Regions from separate parts of the Pseudomonas sp. CYM-20-01 genome, predicted to be linked through region 2. Evidence: riboswitches for the same ligand, from Rfam matches in the RefSeq annotation. Region 2 holds a riboswitch; each other region holds the start of a gene.
The links. Region 2 has a riboswitch for cobalamin ahead of cobO (cob(I)yrinic acid a,c-diamide adenosyltransferase). Riboswitches for the same ligand answer to the same signal wherever they lie in the genome.
Positions count from the first base shown of each region.

Region 1: another riboswitch for cobalamin. It lies ahead of M2497_RS21845 (ABC transporter substrate-binding protein); the one in region 2 lies ahead of cobO (cob(I)yrinic acid a,c-diamide adenosyltransferase).
Region 3: another riboswitch for cobalamin. It lies ahead of M2497_RS17620 (CbtB-domain containing protein); the one in region 2 lies ahead of cobO (cob(I)yrinic acid a,c-diamide adenosyltransferase).

Region 1 covers NZ_AP025169.1:4,843,715-4,848,361, forward strand. Annotated here, with positions in the region: gene M2497_RS21830 (M4 family metallopeptidase) at 1-63, opposite strand, end outside; gene M2497_RS21835 (DNA/RNA non-specific endonuclease) at 194-1,120, shown strand; gene M2497_RS21840 (hypothetical protein) at 1,270-1,713, opposite strand; cobalamin riboswitch at 1,817-2,012, shown strand; gene M2497_RS21845 (ABC transporter substrate-binding protein) at 2,115-3,125, shown strand; gene M2497_RS21850 (iron ABC transporter permease) at 3,122-4,126, shown strand; gene M2497_RS21855 (ABC transporter ATP-binding protein) at 4,123-4,647, shown strand, end outside.
Region 2 covers NZ_AP025169.1:5,130,929-5,135,575, reverse strand. Annotated here, with positions in the region: gene hda (DnaA regulatory inactivator Hda) at 1-436, shown strand, start outside; gene M2497_RS23205 (NlpC/P60 family protein) at 650-1,279, shown strand; gene M2497_RS23200 (C40 family peptidase) at 1,424-1,963, shown strand; cobalamin riboswitch at 2,143-2,390, shown strand; gene cobO (cob(I)yrinic acid a,c-diamide adenosyltransferase) at 2,470-3,081, shown strand; gene M2497_RS23190 (cobyrinate a,c-diamide synthase) at 3,078-4,385, shown strand; gene bluB (5,6-dimethylbenzimidazole synthase) at 4,382-4,647, shown strand, end outside.
Region 3 covers NZ_AP025169.1:3,969,339-3,973,985, reverse strand. Annotated here, with positions in the region: gene nfuA (Fe-S biogenesis protein NfuA) at 1-558, shown strand, start outside; gene cobM (precorrin-4 C(11)-methyltransferase) at 744-1,490, opposite strand; gene M2497_RS17630 (cobalamin biosynthesis protein) at 1,560-1,952, opposite strand; gene M2497_RS17625 (CbtA family protein) at 1,949-2,650, opposite strand; gene M2497_RS17620 (CbtB-domain containing protein) at 2,662-2,850, opposite strand; cobalamin riboswitch at 2,947-3,151, opposite strand; cobalamin riboswitch at 3,775-3,975, shown strand; gene cobW (cobalamin biosynthesis protein CobW) at 4,067-4,647, shown strand, end outside.

The sequences.
Region 1 (4,647 bases), 290 kb from region 2:
CTGGTCGAGCATATACGGCGGAATCAGGCAGAAAATCGGGTTTCGGTAATGGCGATCACACATTGGCTGGCTCCTTGTTGGCGTGTGCTGAACGTCCGGGTGACCGTTTGAGGATAGCCCCCAGGGGTTGGTGCGCATGATCAATTGTCATTAACCTATGTTGCAGTCGTGTTTATCCAAGGAGGACTGACCGATGCCCGCACGTAAAACCAAAATCGACCTCGCCTACCGCCCCCGGCTCGCCGACCTGCGCCCGTTGATCGCGCCGAGCCCCACGCTGCTGGAGGCCAGGGCAGCGACACCCCGCGTCACCCCGGCCAAAGACTTGAAGGACCGGCGCGGTTACGCAGATGACTTTCTCGGCAGCTTCGGAGTGCCCTGGCCCACGCTGGAAGAAGCGTTGGCGAGCGATGCCCAGAAGCGCCTGGACTACACGCACTTCTCCATCACGATGTCACGTGCCAAGCGCCTCGCGCTGTATGTGGGCGTGAACATCGATGGCGGGCAACATGTGGACATCATCCGCAGCAACGACACCTGGGCCTACGATGGCCGCCTGCCGGTCGACGCCCAAGTCGGCGAAGCGCTGTATGCCAGCAACGGCCTCGACCGCGGCCACCTGGTGCGCCGCCAAGACCCCAATTGGGGCGATGTGGCGCAAACCGCCAACCTCGACACCTTCCACTTCACCAACTGCTCACCGCAGATGAGCGGGTTCAACCAGAAGACCTGGCTGGAACTCGAAGACTACATCCTCGACAACACCCAGCGCTGGAAAGCCCGGGCCACCGTGTTCAGCGGCCCGGTGTTCGCCGACGACGACCGCGTGTACCGGGGCGTGCAGATCCCCAAGGCGTTCTGGAAGGTGGTCGCCTACCTCAGCGATGACGGCAAACCTTCGGCCAGCGCCTACATGATCGATCAGAGCCGCGAACTGGGCCAGTTGGAGCTGGTGTTCGGCCAGCTGCGCACCTACCAGCGCAGTGTGATCCAGATCGAGCGCCTGACCGGCATCCGCTTCGGCAACCTGGCCGACTACGACGGCTTCAGCAACGAAGAACGCGCCACCGGCACGCGGATTGAAGCGCTGATCCAGGGGCCTGAAGACATTCGTCTTTGATCAACGCTTCACAGGTTGATCCGCGTTGACAACTGACACTCACCACGACGCGAGGCGAGCCGCTCTTGATCTGGCTGATACGATTCCATCAAGGGTGAACACTGCATCCGTGGCGAGCGCCGTACCCAGGCGAGTCAACGGGCTAGCCATCATTGCGCGTTGATGTAATGAAACTGTGCCTGCGTTTTCTCGACTGCCGCACGCACGGCGTCTTTCTGCGCCTCGGTGCCCGAGTAGTAAATCTGCATACCCTTCAAGTTTTGCCCTTCGACTGCTTTGCCGATCACCGCAACATCAACCGGCGTGCTGGCACCGATAATCAAAAAGAACACATCGCCCAAGCGTTTGGCATCGAGCAGCTCTGCCCTGAGGTGCGCGGCATTTTGCTCACCCGCCATGGAAATCGCCAGGGTATCGCCGAACATACCGCTTTTGGGGATGCTCATCGTATGCAGCCGGAGCTTGTCCGACCCCGCCGGCATCGACTTGACATAGGCGGAGGCGGCCTCATCAAGAATCTGCTGTTCAGATTTACCTTGGGTGGCACAACCGACGAGAGCGGCGGCGAGGGCGAGCGCGACGAATAATTTCACTGTCTATTCCTTGTGATAAAGCGATCCATTGGCTGCGCATCATAGGAGCCCCACCTTCAAAGAGCCACCGTTGGTTTCACGGCCTCCCGCTCGACCGCGTGATCGACTACCATACCGCGCCGGTTCCCAAACGGGACTAATAGGGAATCCGAGGCGCGGTACACCCGCGCCAATCGGAACTGCCCCCGCAACTGTAGGTGCTGAGCCTGCTCCTCGATGCCACTGGACCTCGTCCGGGAAGGCTGGAGCGTGGCGACGACGCATCAGTCAGGAGACCTGCCGGCCCAAGCTCAATCACTAACCGGCGGGGTGTCCGGGAAGGACATTCTTGCCTGTCGCGCCCCCCGGCGCCCGAGAGTGGATTTCCGAATGGCACGTACGCTTCACTCGGAGATCGCCCCATGCTGCCACGCGTTATCGCCCTGCTTACAGGTGTTGGCTTCTGTGCCCTGGCCCACGCCGCGCCCACTCACTACCCGCTGACCGTGGAAAACTGCGGCAGCCCGATCACCTTCCCGCAAGCCCCCGCCCGCAGCGTGACCATCGGCCAGGCGGCCACCGAGATGCTCTACGCCCTGGGCGTAGGCGATAAAGTGGTCGGCACTTCGCTGTGGTTCAACAGCGTGCTGCCGCAGTACAAGGCGCAGAACGACAACATCGAGCGCCTGGCCAACAACGAACCGAGCTTCGAAGCAGTGATCGCCAAACGCCCGCAGCTGGTGGCCGCCGAGCTGGAATGGGTGGTGGGGCCGCAAGGCGTGGTTGGCACCCGCGAGCAGTTCCATGAACTGAAGATTCCCACCTACCTGCTACCCTCCGACTGCGAAGGCAAGGACAACCTGGTGGGCGCCGACGGCACGCGGCTGGAGCCGTTTCGCATCGAGACCATCTATAAAAGCATCCGCCAATTGGCGCAGATCTTCGACGTACAGGAGCGCGGCCAGCAGTTGAATGACGAGTTCAAGGCGCGCCTGGCCAGATCCGTCGCCACCGTGCAGGGCAAAGGCCTCAAGCAGGCCAGCGCGCTGGTGTGGTTCTCCAGTGCCGAGATGGCCAGCGACCCGTACGTGGCTGGCCACAAGGGTATCCCCGAATTCATGCTGCAAACCCTCGGCCTCTCCAATGTGGTGCAGTCCGATGAAGAGTGGCCTGCCGTCGGTTGGGAAACCATCGCCAAGGCCAACCCGACGTTCCTGGTGATCGCGCGCATGGACCGCCGCCGCTACCCGGCCGACGACCATGAAAAGAAACTCGCCTTCCTGCGCAGCGACCCGGTCACGCGCAACATGGACGCGGTGAAAAACAACCGCATCATCATCCTCGACGCCTTGGCGTTGCAGGCTAGCATCCGCATGTTCGACGGCCTTGAACAACTGGCCACGGCCATCGACGGCTACGACCTGCCAAAATGATGCGCACCCTGCTCGCCCTGGCCCTGCTCCTGATTGCCGTGCTCGCCGGCGTGGCCATCGGCGAAACCGCCATCTCGCCGCAGGTGGTGCTCCAGGTACTCGCCAACAAACTGTGGGGCGCCGGCTACGTGCTCGACCCCATCGATGAAGGCGTGGTGTGGAACTACCGCCTCACCCGCGCCCTGGTCGCTGCGGCCTGCGGTGCCGGGCTGGCGACCTGCGGGGTGATCCTGCAATCGCTGTTGCGCAACCCGCTGGCCGATCCCTACCTGCTGGGCATCAGCGCCGGCGCTTCGACCGGTGCGGTGCTGGTGGCGTTGATGGGGGTGGGCGGCGGCTTGGTGTCGTTGTCGGCGGGCGCATTTGTCGGCGCGATGGCAGCGTTTGCCCTGGTAATCCTGTTGGCACGGGCCAGCGGTTCGGCCAGTGGCACCGGGCAGATCATCCTCGCCGGCATTGCCGGCTCGCAGCTGTTCAATGCGCTCACCGCGTTCCTGATCACCAAGTCGGCCAGTTCCGAACAGGCCCGCGGCATTATGTTCTGGCTGCTCGGCAACCTCAGCGGCGTGCGCTGGCCCTCGGTGTGGCTGGCGGTGCCGGTGGCAGTCGTCGGCTTGGCTGTGTGCCTGTGGCATCGGCGCGCGCTGGATGCGTTTACCTTTGGCAGCGACTCGGCGGCGTCCCTCGGTATTCCGGTGCGCCGCGTGCAGTTTGTGCTGGTGGGCTGCGCGGCGCTGGTGACGGCGGTGATGGTGTCGATTGTCGGCTCTATCGGCTTTGTCGGGCTGGTGATTCCCCACGCCGTGCGCCTGTTGCTTGGCACCGGGCATTCGCGGCTGCTGCCGGCGAGCGCCTTGGGTGGCGCGTTGTTTCTGATCGCGGCGGATGTGCTGTCGCGCACGCTGATCAAGGGCCAGGTGATTCCGGTCGGTGTGGTCACCGCGCTGGTCGGTGCGCCGGTGTTTGCGCTCATCCTGATTGGCCGGAGGAACGCGCGATGAGCGTATTGAGCTGCCGCGGGCTGGGCTTCAAGGTGCGCGAGGCCGAGTTGCTGCGTGATATTCATCTGGACGTGCAGCGCGGTGAAACCCTGGGGATTGTCGGACCGAACGGCTCAGGTAAATCCACCTTGCTCAAGCTGCTCGCCGGCTTGCGTGCACCCGCATCCGGCGAAGTGCTGCTGGGCGGCCAGCGCCTGGGCACGCTGTCCCGCCGCGTCATCGCCCAGCAACTGGCGGTGGTGGAGCAACAGGCCGACACCGACGACGCCATCCGCGTGTTCGACGCCGTGGCCCTGGGCCGTACGCCATGGTTGTCGGCGCTGAGCCCGTGGTCCGTTGAGGACGACGCCATCGTGAAGCAAGCCCTGCAGGACGTCGACGCCACCCACCTGAGCCACCGCGCCTGGCGCAGCCTCTCGGGCGGGGAACGCCAACGCGTGCACATCGCCCGCGCATTGGCGCAACGGCCGCAGATTCTGTTGCTGGATGAGCCGACCAACCACCTGGATATCCAGCATCAG
Region 2 (4,647 bases):
CATCTTCGACCATCTTGAGCAATACGAACTGGTGTGCCTGGACGATCTGCAAGCGATCGCCGGCAAAGCGGAATGGGAAGAAGCGCTGTTTCACCTGTTCAACCGCTTGCGTGACAGCGGTCGGCGCCTGTTGATTGCCGCGTCGACTTCGCCCCGCGAGTTGCCGATCAAGCTGGCCGACCTCAAGTCGCGCATGACCCTGGCGCTGATCTTCCAGATGCGCCCGCTGTCCGACGAAGACAAATTGCGTGCCCTGCAACTGCGCGCATCCCGTCGCGGCCTGCACCTCACCGACGAGGTCGGGCACTTTATCCTTACTCGAGGCACCCGCAGCATGAGCGCATTGTTCGATCTGCTCGAACAGCTCGATCAGGCCTCCTTGCAGGCCCAGCGCAAGCTGACCATCCCCTTCCTCAAAGAAACCCTCGGCTGGTAGCTAGCCCGCTGTTTTCGCGGCTTTCGGCAAATTACAGGCGCCAGAAAACCTGCGTTTGAGCCGGTTTGGCCACGCAAAAGGCAGGTACAGGGTGTTAAGGGCTTAGATGTCATAGTCCAAACAAGAAGTCACATAGACCACGATTGAATTTGCAAATCGATGTGATAGAAGGCATAGTCTCGACTTCTTTACATATCAGCCACGGTCGTGCCCATGCTAAATCGCTTCGCACCCCTCGTGCCCCTCGCACTCGTTACCCTGTTGTTTGGTTGCGCCTCCCACCCTCAGCAGGTGGCAGATCAGCAAAAACCACAGGTTCAAAATCAGGCAAAATTCGTTGCTGCTCAATCTGCCTCTGTTTATGAGGAAGAAGTTGCAACGGAAAAGGAACTGGCCGACTTCGCCGGCAACAAGCCTTACCAGCTTCCAGTCCTGGCCGACAGCATCCTCGAACGCGGCATGTCCCTGATCGGTACCCGTTACCGTTTCGGTGGTACCTCTGAAGCCGGTTTCGACTGCAGCGGTTTCATCGGCTATCTGTTTCGCGAAGAAGCCGGCATGAACCTGCCGCGCTCCACCCGTGAAATGATCAACGTGAATGCACCGTTGGTCGCACGCAACAACCTCAAGCCCGGTGATCTGCTTTTCTTCAGTACGGCAGGCCGTGGTCGTGTCAGCCACGCCGGTATCTACTTGGGCGATAACCAGTTTATCCACTCCAGCAGCCGCCGCAGTGGTGGTGTCCGGGTCGATAACCTGGGTGACAGCTACTGGAGCAAAACCTTCATCGAAGCCAAGCGTGCACTCGCCATGGCCCCGACGACGGTTACCGCTAGCAAGTAAACTTAAAGTGATACTTGAAGTTTGACGTGTAAGCGCTAGAATCCCTGGATATTGTTGTAATCCGTTCGCGCGAGCTTTGCTTGCGCGTTCTGGTTTTCAGCGTTCGGCAGCGAAAGCCGCATCCAGACCAGGATTGTTCTGCACATGTCGACCTCGGCCCGCCTTATTCTCATTGTCTGCGCCGCGCTCCTCAGCGCCTGCGCAAGCCGCACACCGCCGCCCGCTCCCGTAGCGGTGAAGCCCAAGCCGGTGTTCAACTATTCCACCCAGAATTTCTCGCCTGCGGCCGAAGACGTACTCTTCCGGGCGCTGGGCCTGGTCGGCACGCCTTATCGTTGGGGTGGCAATACGCCGGACTCCGGGTTTGATTGCAGTGGCCTGATCGGGTTTGTCTTCCGCGATGCCGCCGGGATTTCCCTGCCGCGTACCACCCGCGAGCTGATCGTAATGCGCGCGCAGGACGTCAGCGAGCAGAACCTGCAGACCGGTGACCTGCTGTTCTTCGCCACCGGTGGCGGTTCCCAGGTCAGCCACGCCGGGATCTACGTGGGTGAAGGGCGCTTTGTGCATGCGCCACAAACCGGCGGTACGGTGAAGCTGGATACACTGTCCAAGGCCTATTGGCAGAATGCCTACCTGAGCGCCAAGCGCGTGTTGCCGGGCAACCTGGCACGCAATCCTTAGCGCCAGACTCGAATCAAAATGTGGGAGGGAGCTTGCCCCCGATAGCAGTGTGTCAGCTAACGATCAATGGGCTGATCCACCGCCATCGGGGGCAAGCCCCCTCCCACAGTTGTTTTGTGGCAGCTTCAAGTACAGGTGAGGCAGTTGCTTTAATTGACGCTCCACCCCCAACCTACTACCCTTCGCCGCTTGTTCCAGGTGCTCTGTGACCCACGGGTCGACGGAGTGAAACAGGGAAGCCGGTGAGTGAGCGCACTTCTACACAGTGCCGCCTCGATTCCGGCGCTGCCCCCGCAACGGTAAATGAGTCAAGACGCTGCTTTTTGCCACTGTATCGCCTGCGATATGGGAAGGCGCAGCGTTGGCCTGCCTTCAACCCGCACACCACTCATGAGCCCGGAGACCGGCCTGCAACATCCAACAGCATCACGGTGGGCGATGCTTGGCTGTCTGTTGTTCTTTTTTTCCTGCCCGCCGTTTTTGTCCAGCCCCAACGGAGAGCTGCCATGACCGATTCCCCCGACCGCGACGAACGCCACCTGGCGCGCATGCTGCGCAAAAAAGCCGTGATCGACGAGCGCATCGCCAACTCCCCCAACGAATGCGGCCTGCTGCTGGTGCTGACCGGCAATGGCAAAGGCAAGAGTAGCTCCGCGTTCGGCATGTTGGCCCGAGCCATGGGCCATGGCATGCAGTGTGGTGTGGTGCAGTTCATCAAGGGGCGTAACAGCACCGGTGAAGAACTGTTCTTCCGCCGCTTCCCCGAGCAAGTGCGTTTCCATGTGATGGGCGAAGGTTTCACCTGGGAAACCCAGGACCGCCAGCGCGACATCGCCGCCGCCGAAGCCGCCTGGGCGGTCTCCCGCGAATTGCTGCAAGACCCCTCCATCGGCCTGGTGGTGCTGGACGAGCTGAACATCGCGCTCAAGCACGGCTACCTTGACCTGGACCAGGTCCTCAGCGACCTGCAAGCCCGTCCCCCGATGCAACACGTGGTGGTCACCGGCCGTGGCGCCAAGCCCGAGTTGATCGAAATGGGCGACACCGTCACCGACATGGGCATGCTCAAGCACGCGTTCCAGGCCGGTATCAAGGCACAGAAGGGCGTCGAACTTTGAATCAGCCCCGTCATTGCCCTGCCGTATTGATCGCCGCTCCGGCGTCCGGCCAGGGCAAAACCACCGTCACCGCCGCGCTTGCCCGTTTGCATCGCAACCTGGGGCGCAAGGTGCGCGTGTTCAAATGCGGCCCGGACTTCCTCGACCCAATGATTCACGAGCGCGCCAGCGGTGCGCCGGTGTATCAGTTGGATATGTGGATGGTGGGCGAGCAGGAAAGTCGCCGTTTGCTCTGGGAAGCGGCGGGGGAGGCAGACCTGATCCTGATCGAAGGCGTGATGGGCCTGTTCGACGGCACACCGTCCAGCGCCGATCTGGCGCGGCACTTCGGCGTGCCGGTGCTGGGGGTGATCGACGGCACGGCCATGGCGCAGACCTTCGGTGCGTTGGCATTGGGCCTGGCGCGCTATCAGCCGGACTTGCCATTCGCTGGCGTACTGGCCAACCGGGTCGGCACCCTGCGTCATGCGCAACTGCTCGAAGGCAGCCTCACCGAGGGCCTGCGCTGGTATGGCGCGTTGTCACGCGAGACCGGTATCGAACTGCCCAGTCGCCACCTCGGCCTGGTGCAGGCCAGCGAACTGAATGACCTGGATGTGCGCCTGGACGCTGCCGCCCAAGCCCTGGGCAGCAGTTGCGAAGTCGCCTTGCCGCCACCGGTGACATTTGCTGCGCCGCAAGTGATCGAGGCCGAACCCTTGCTCAACGGCGTGCGCATTGCCGTGGCCCGCGATGAGGCCTTCGCTTTTACCTACGGTGCAAGTCTCGACCTGCTGCGCGCGATGGGCGCTGAGCTGGTGTTCTTCTCGCCGATTCACGATAGCCAGTTGCCCGACGCCGACAGCCTCTACCTGCCCGGCGGCTACCCGGAATTGCACCACCAGGCGCTGTCGGAAAATACCCCGATGCTCGACGCCATTCGCGCTCACCACGCGGCCGGCAAACCCTTGCTTGCCGAATGCGGCGGCATGCTCTACCTGCTGGACTCGCTGACCGATGTCGACGGCGTCCGCGCCGAACTGCTTGGCCTGCTCCAGGGCGACGCGGTGATGCAAAAGAAACTGGCGGCCCTGGCCCTGCAAAGCGTCGAATTGCCGGAAGGCACCCTGCGTGGCCATACCTATCACCATTCCCTGACCACCACTGAATGGCAGCCGATCGCCCGTGGCCTGAGCCCCAACGGCGGGCGCGGTGCCGAGGCGGTATACCGGCAGGGGCGGATGACGGCGTCCTACGTACATTTCTATTTCCCATCCAATCCCCAGGCGGTGGCCGCATTGTTTGCGCCCGATTCAGCACTATGACTGACAACGCCTTCCCCGAGGCCGACCGCCAGGCTGTCTACCGTGCCATCGCCGAACGCCGCGACATGCGCCACTTCAGCGGCGGTACGGTCGCCCCGCAATTGCTCCACCGCCTGCTCCAGGCCGCACACCAGGCGCCCAGCGTCGGCCTGATGCAGCCCTGGCGCTTTGTCCGCATCAGCGACCGCCAGCTGCGTGGGCAGATTCAACAATTGGTGGAAGAAGAACGCGTACGCACTGCCGAAGCCCTGGGCGAGCGCTC
Region 3 (4,647 bases), 1.2 Mb from region 2:
GCCCACGATTACCTGGCCGACCTGCTGTCCAAGCAGAACACCCCGGGTATCGGTATACGCGTCTTTATCACCCAGCCCGGCACCCAGTATGCCGAGACTTGCATTGCCTACTGCAAGCCCGGCGAAGAGAAGCCTGAAGACACCGCCCTGGGGCTGAAAAGCTTCACCGCGTACATCGACGCCTTCAGCGAAGCCTTCCTGGATGACGCCGTGGTCGATTACGCCACCGATCGCATGGGCGGCCAATTGACCATCAAGGCGCCGAACGCCAAGGTGCCGAACGTCAACGCCGACAGCCCGGTCAACGAGCGTATCAACTACTACCTGCAGACCGAGATCAACCCGGGTCTGGCCAGCCACGGCGGCCAGGTCAGCCTGATCGACGTGGTTGAAGACGGCATCGCCGTGCTCAAGTTCGGTGGCGGCTGCCAGGGTTGTGGCCAGGCGGACGTGACCTTGCGTGAGGGCATCGAGCGCACCCTGCTCGAGCGTATTCCGGAGCTCAAGGGCGTACGTGACGTGACCGACCATACGCAGAAAGAAAACGCCTACTACTGAGTAAGGCGTTCACTGCGGACAAAAAAACGGCGCCCCGTGAGCGCCGTTTTTTATGCTTTAGATTCAATAGGTTGCGCTATCTATCTAATGTTGAGTGTTCATTGCGAAAGCTGGATTGTCAGATTTCTATTAATAAATTTACTCAATAAAATCAGTGGCTTGTGTCTGTTTTGTGATGTTGAATGTCAAGGTCGATAAAGATGCGCATGCCCCGCCCGATACAACGATGACTCACTGAAACTATCACTCGCCAACACCCGACCCACCACAATCAACGCCGTACGCCGAAACCCCTTGGCCGCTACTTTTTCGGCAATGTCGCTGAGAGTTCCAACAACCCAATCCTGATCCGGCCACGTCGCCCGGTGCACCACGGCAATCGGACAATCCGCCCCGTAGTGCGGCACCAGTTCGGCGACGATCTTGTCCAGGTGGTTGACCCCCAGATGGATCGCCATGGTGGTGCCATGTCGTGCCAGGCTGTCGAAGTCCTCACCGGCCGGCATGCTGGTTTTATCCGCATAGCGGGTCAGAATCACGCTCTGGGCGATGTCGGGCAGGGTCAGCTCGGTTTCCAGCAGGGCCGCGCAGGCGGCCACCGCCGTGACGCCAGGAATGATCTGGAACGGGATGCCCAGCTCGCGCAAATGGCGGATCTGCTCGCCAATCGCGCCATACAGGCTGGGGTCGCCGGAATGCACGCGCGCCACATCCTGGCCCTTGGCATGGGCGGCCTTGATCAGGTCGATGATCTGTTCCAGGTGCAATTCGGCGCTGTTGACCACTGTTTCCGCCTGATGACCTTCCAGTACCGCCGCCGGCACCAGCGAGCCGGCATAGATGATCACCGGGCAACTGCGGATCAGCCGCTGGCCCTTGACGGTGATCAATTCCGGGTCGCCGGGGCCTGCGCCGATGAAGTAAACGGTCATGTGGAATCCTGATGAAAAACGGGTGAGCATGAAATCTGCTCATGATCGGAAGCGGCGATTATCGGGTTTTCAGCCGGCGCACGCCAATGCAAAGGTGGCCTGGGCGGTTTTCTGGCGGGTGATCAGCAGGCGCGCAGGGGCGTTGGCGAGGTGTTCGGCCAGGGCCAGGGCGGCGCTTTCGGCGATGCCGTAACAGCCGGTGTGGGCAAAAGCCACGTCCGATTGATGGCTCAAGCGGTCTGCATAAATCGCCAGTTGTTCAGCGTTGAAGCACTGCAACGGCAGATTCAGCAGCGCGGCCAAGGCCAGCAGCCCGGGTTCTTCCTGTTTGTGATCGATGCTGGCCAGCGCACTGACGCGGTGGCGCTCGATACCGCCCTCGATGAGGGCAGCATCAAACAGGGCCAGCAGGGTGTGAACATCACAACCCCGCTGGCAGCCCATGCCGACTACCAGTTTCACGCCGAGTATTGATCGTCACGGTTGCGGCGGAACAGCCAGGCGCTGATCAGGCCCAAGGCCAGCCAGAACGCCACGTTGGTCAACTGTGATGCGATCTTGAACTGCGCTTCCAGCGCCTCCGGGGCCAGCATCGAATGCACTTCCGGTTGTGGCGCGCCGATCACGTGCGGCACTACGAGGATCGCGGCGCCCAGCGCCTTGAGCAGCCAGTTGCGACCGAACACGATCAGTGCGATACCGGCTGCGGTAGACGCGGCAGTACCGATCCACCAGATCTGCCGTTGTGCCAGGTCAGCGGCGGCGGTGCCCGGAAGTTCGGGCGGCAGGCCCAGGGTCGGCGCCAATACAAAGGTCGCATAACCCGCCAGGCCCCAGAGCAAGCCTTGAGGGGTACGGGTCGGTGCACGCAGGGTGTACAGACCGGCCAGCATCAACGCGAAGCCAACGGCGACCACCAGGTTGCCGCCTGTGGTGGACAGCACGCGCTGCCAGCCGTCTTCCGGCTCCCAGGCTTCGGCGTCGTGGGTGTGAGCAGCCGCACCTTCGGCGTGCTCGTGCAACTCGGTCGCTGCCGGGGCTTTTTCAAAGGTTTCCGCCTGCAGAATCAGCGGGGCGACCCAGAAGCTTTGCAGCAGGGTCAGCAGCAGGGCAGCCAGAAGGCCGGTGAAACCTGCGGTTTGCGCAATACGCTTGATCATGTCGGCAGGTCTCAGTGGCACGGGAACGCGGCGCTGTGGCGGGTATCGTGGGCAGCGTTGTGTACTGCCTCGATGTGCGAGAAACCGGCGAAGTACACCAGGCACGCACCGAGGATCGACGCACCGATGGCGGCGGTCAGGCGTTGGCTCAGGGTAGAGGTGCTGCTGGCGGAGTGCGAAGTGCTGCTGATGATCGACATGGCGCGTCCCTTTCAGGTGTCAGGGTGAAACGAGCGCATGAAAACCCCGCGAGCCAGGCACGCAGGGTTCTGAACAGCGCCCGCCCACCGCGGGTTTGTTATCTGATTTTTTCGGGCCGGTCTCCGGGCTTGCGAGGGGCTCAATGCCTGAAAACGTCGCCTTCCCATGCCGCCTGGCACAGTGGATATGACGTTTCGCTCGCTTACCGTTGCGGGGGCAGCACCGGACTGTCATGTGTGTGCATGAGTCACCGGTTTCCCGTTTCACCCTTTGCAGGGCACCCGAAACAAGATGTGTAGGAGAGCATGGGGGTGGGAGGGGAGTCAATTGGGGATGTGCTTTCTGGGTGCATATCCGTTGCTGCGGTAACGGCGGCTTAGGGTTCCGCCCTTACGGCGGCCCACGGAATCAAGCCTGCGTTCGGCCAGCGTGTTTGACGGGGCGATCCCAGATCAAAAACAAGAGCGCGGCGGCCTTAGAGCCGACCGGATTGTATGGCCGGTACTCGGTCAAAGTGTGGGAGGGGGCTTGCCCCCGATGGCAGTGGGTCAGTCACTGATGAGTTGGCTGACACACCGCCATCGGGGGCAAGCCCCCTCCCACAGTTTGATCTTCATGTATCAGTTGAAGGGTGGTTTGCTCTGGCTCTGGCTCTGGCTCTGGCTCTGGCTTTTGATCTGCTTTTGATTTTGATCTTAGGCGGCCCCCCAAATCACTGTCGGATTACGGGCACACCGAGCCTAGGCGAGGTGCCGAGTGTTGGGGCAAGAGCGTTTTGCTTACTTTTGACTGGGCCGGCATTCCGGCTTTTCAAAAGTAAGCCGCTGTAAGAGCGGAACCAATATCAGCCGTTACCGCAGCAACGGATATGTACACAAGCCAACCCAACCCAACCCCATCATTGACCATCCCCCAAGCACTGCGTAGCCTTGCACCCTCGAGGTTCTTCGGCCCAGGCCGAAGCTAAGAAGGGAACGCGGTCCAAGCCGCGGCTGCCCCCGCAACTGTAAAGGGTCCAGCTGACTGCCACGCCACTGCCGACAAGGCGGGAAGGCGCAGCCAGCGCCGGTCGCAAGACCTGTAAGCCCCAAGCCAGGAGACCTGCCTCGCAACCGATTTTCTACTTCAACCGGGCGGGGTGATCCGGTGACGAAATCCGCTGCTGCGCACCGTCGCAGGGCCATCGTCCCGTATGCCCGCCCCCAAGGGCATCCGATGAAAACACTGGCCAAACTCCCCGTCACCATCGTCACTGGCTTCCTCGGCTCGGGCAAGACCACCTTGCTGCGCCATATGCTCGACAACGCCCAGGGCCGTCGCATCGCGGTGATCGTCAATGAATTCGGCGAGCTGGGCATTGACGGTGAAATCCTCAAGCAGTGCTCCATCGGCTGCACCGAGGAAGAAGCCAACGGTCGTGTCTACGAATTGGCCAATGGCTGCCTGTGCTGCACCGTGCAGGAAGAATTCTTCCCGGTAATGCGCGAATTGGTCGCCCGTCGCGGCGATCTCGACCATATCCTCATTGAAACGTCCGGCCTGGCATTGCCCAAGCCGTTGGTACAAGCCTTCCAGTGGCCGGAAATCCGCAGCGCCTGCACCGTTGACGCTGTGATCACCGTGGTCGACAGCCCGGCTGTGGCCGCCGGTACCTTCGCCGCATTCCCGGACCAGGTGGACGCCCAGCGCAAGCTCGACCCCAACCTGGACCACGAATCGCCACTGCACGAGCTGTTCGCCGACCAACTGGCCAGTGCCGACCTGGTGATCCTTAACAAGACCGACCTGATCAGCGC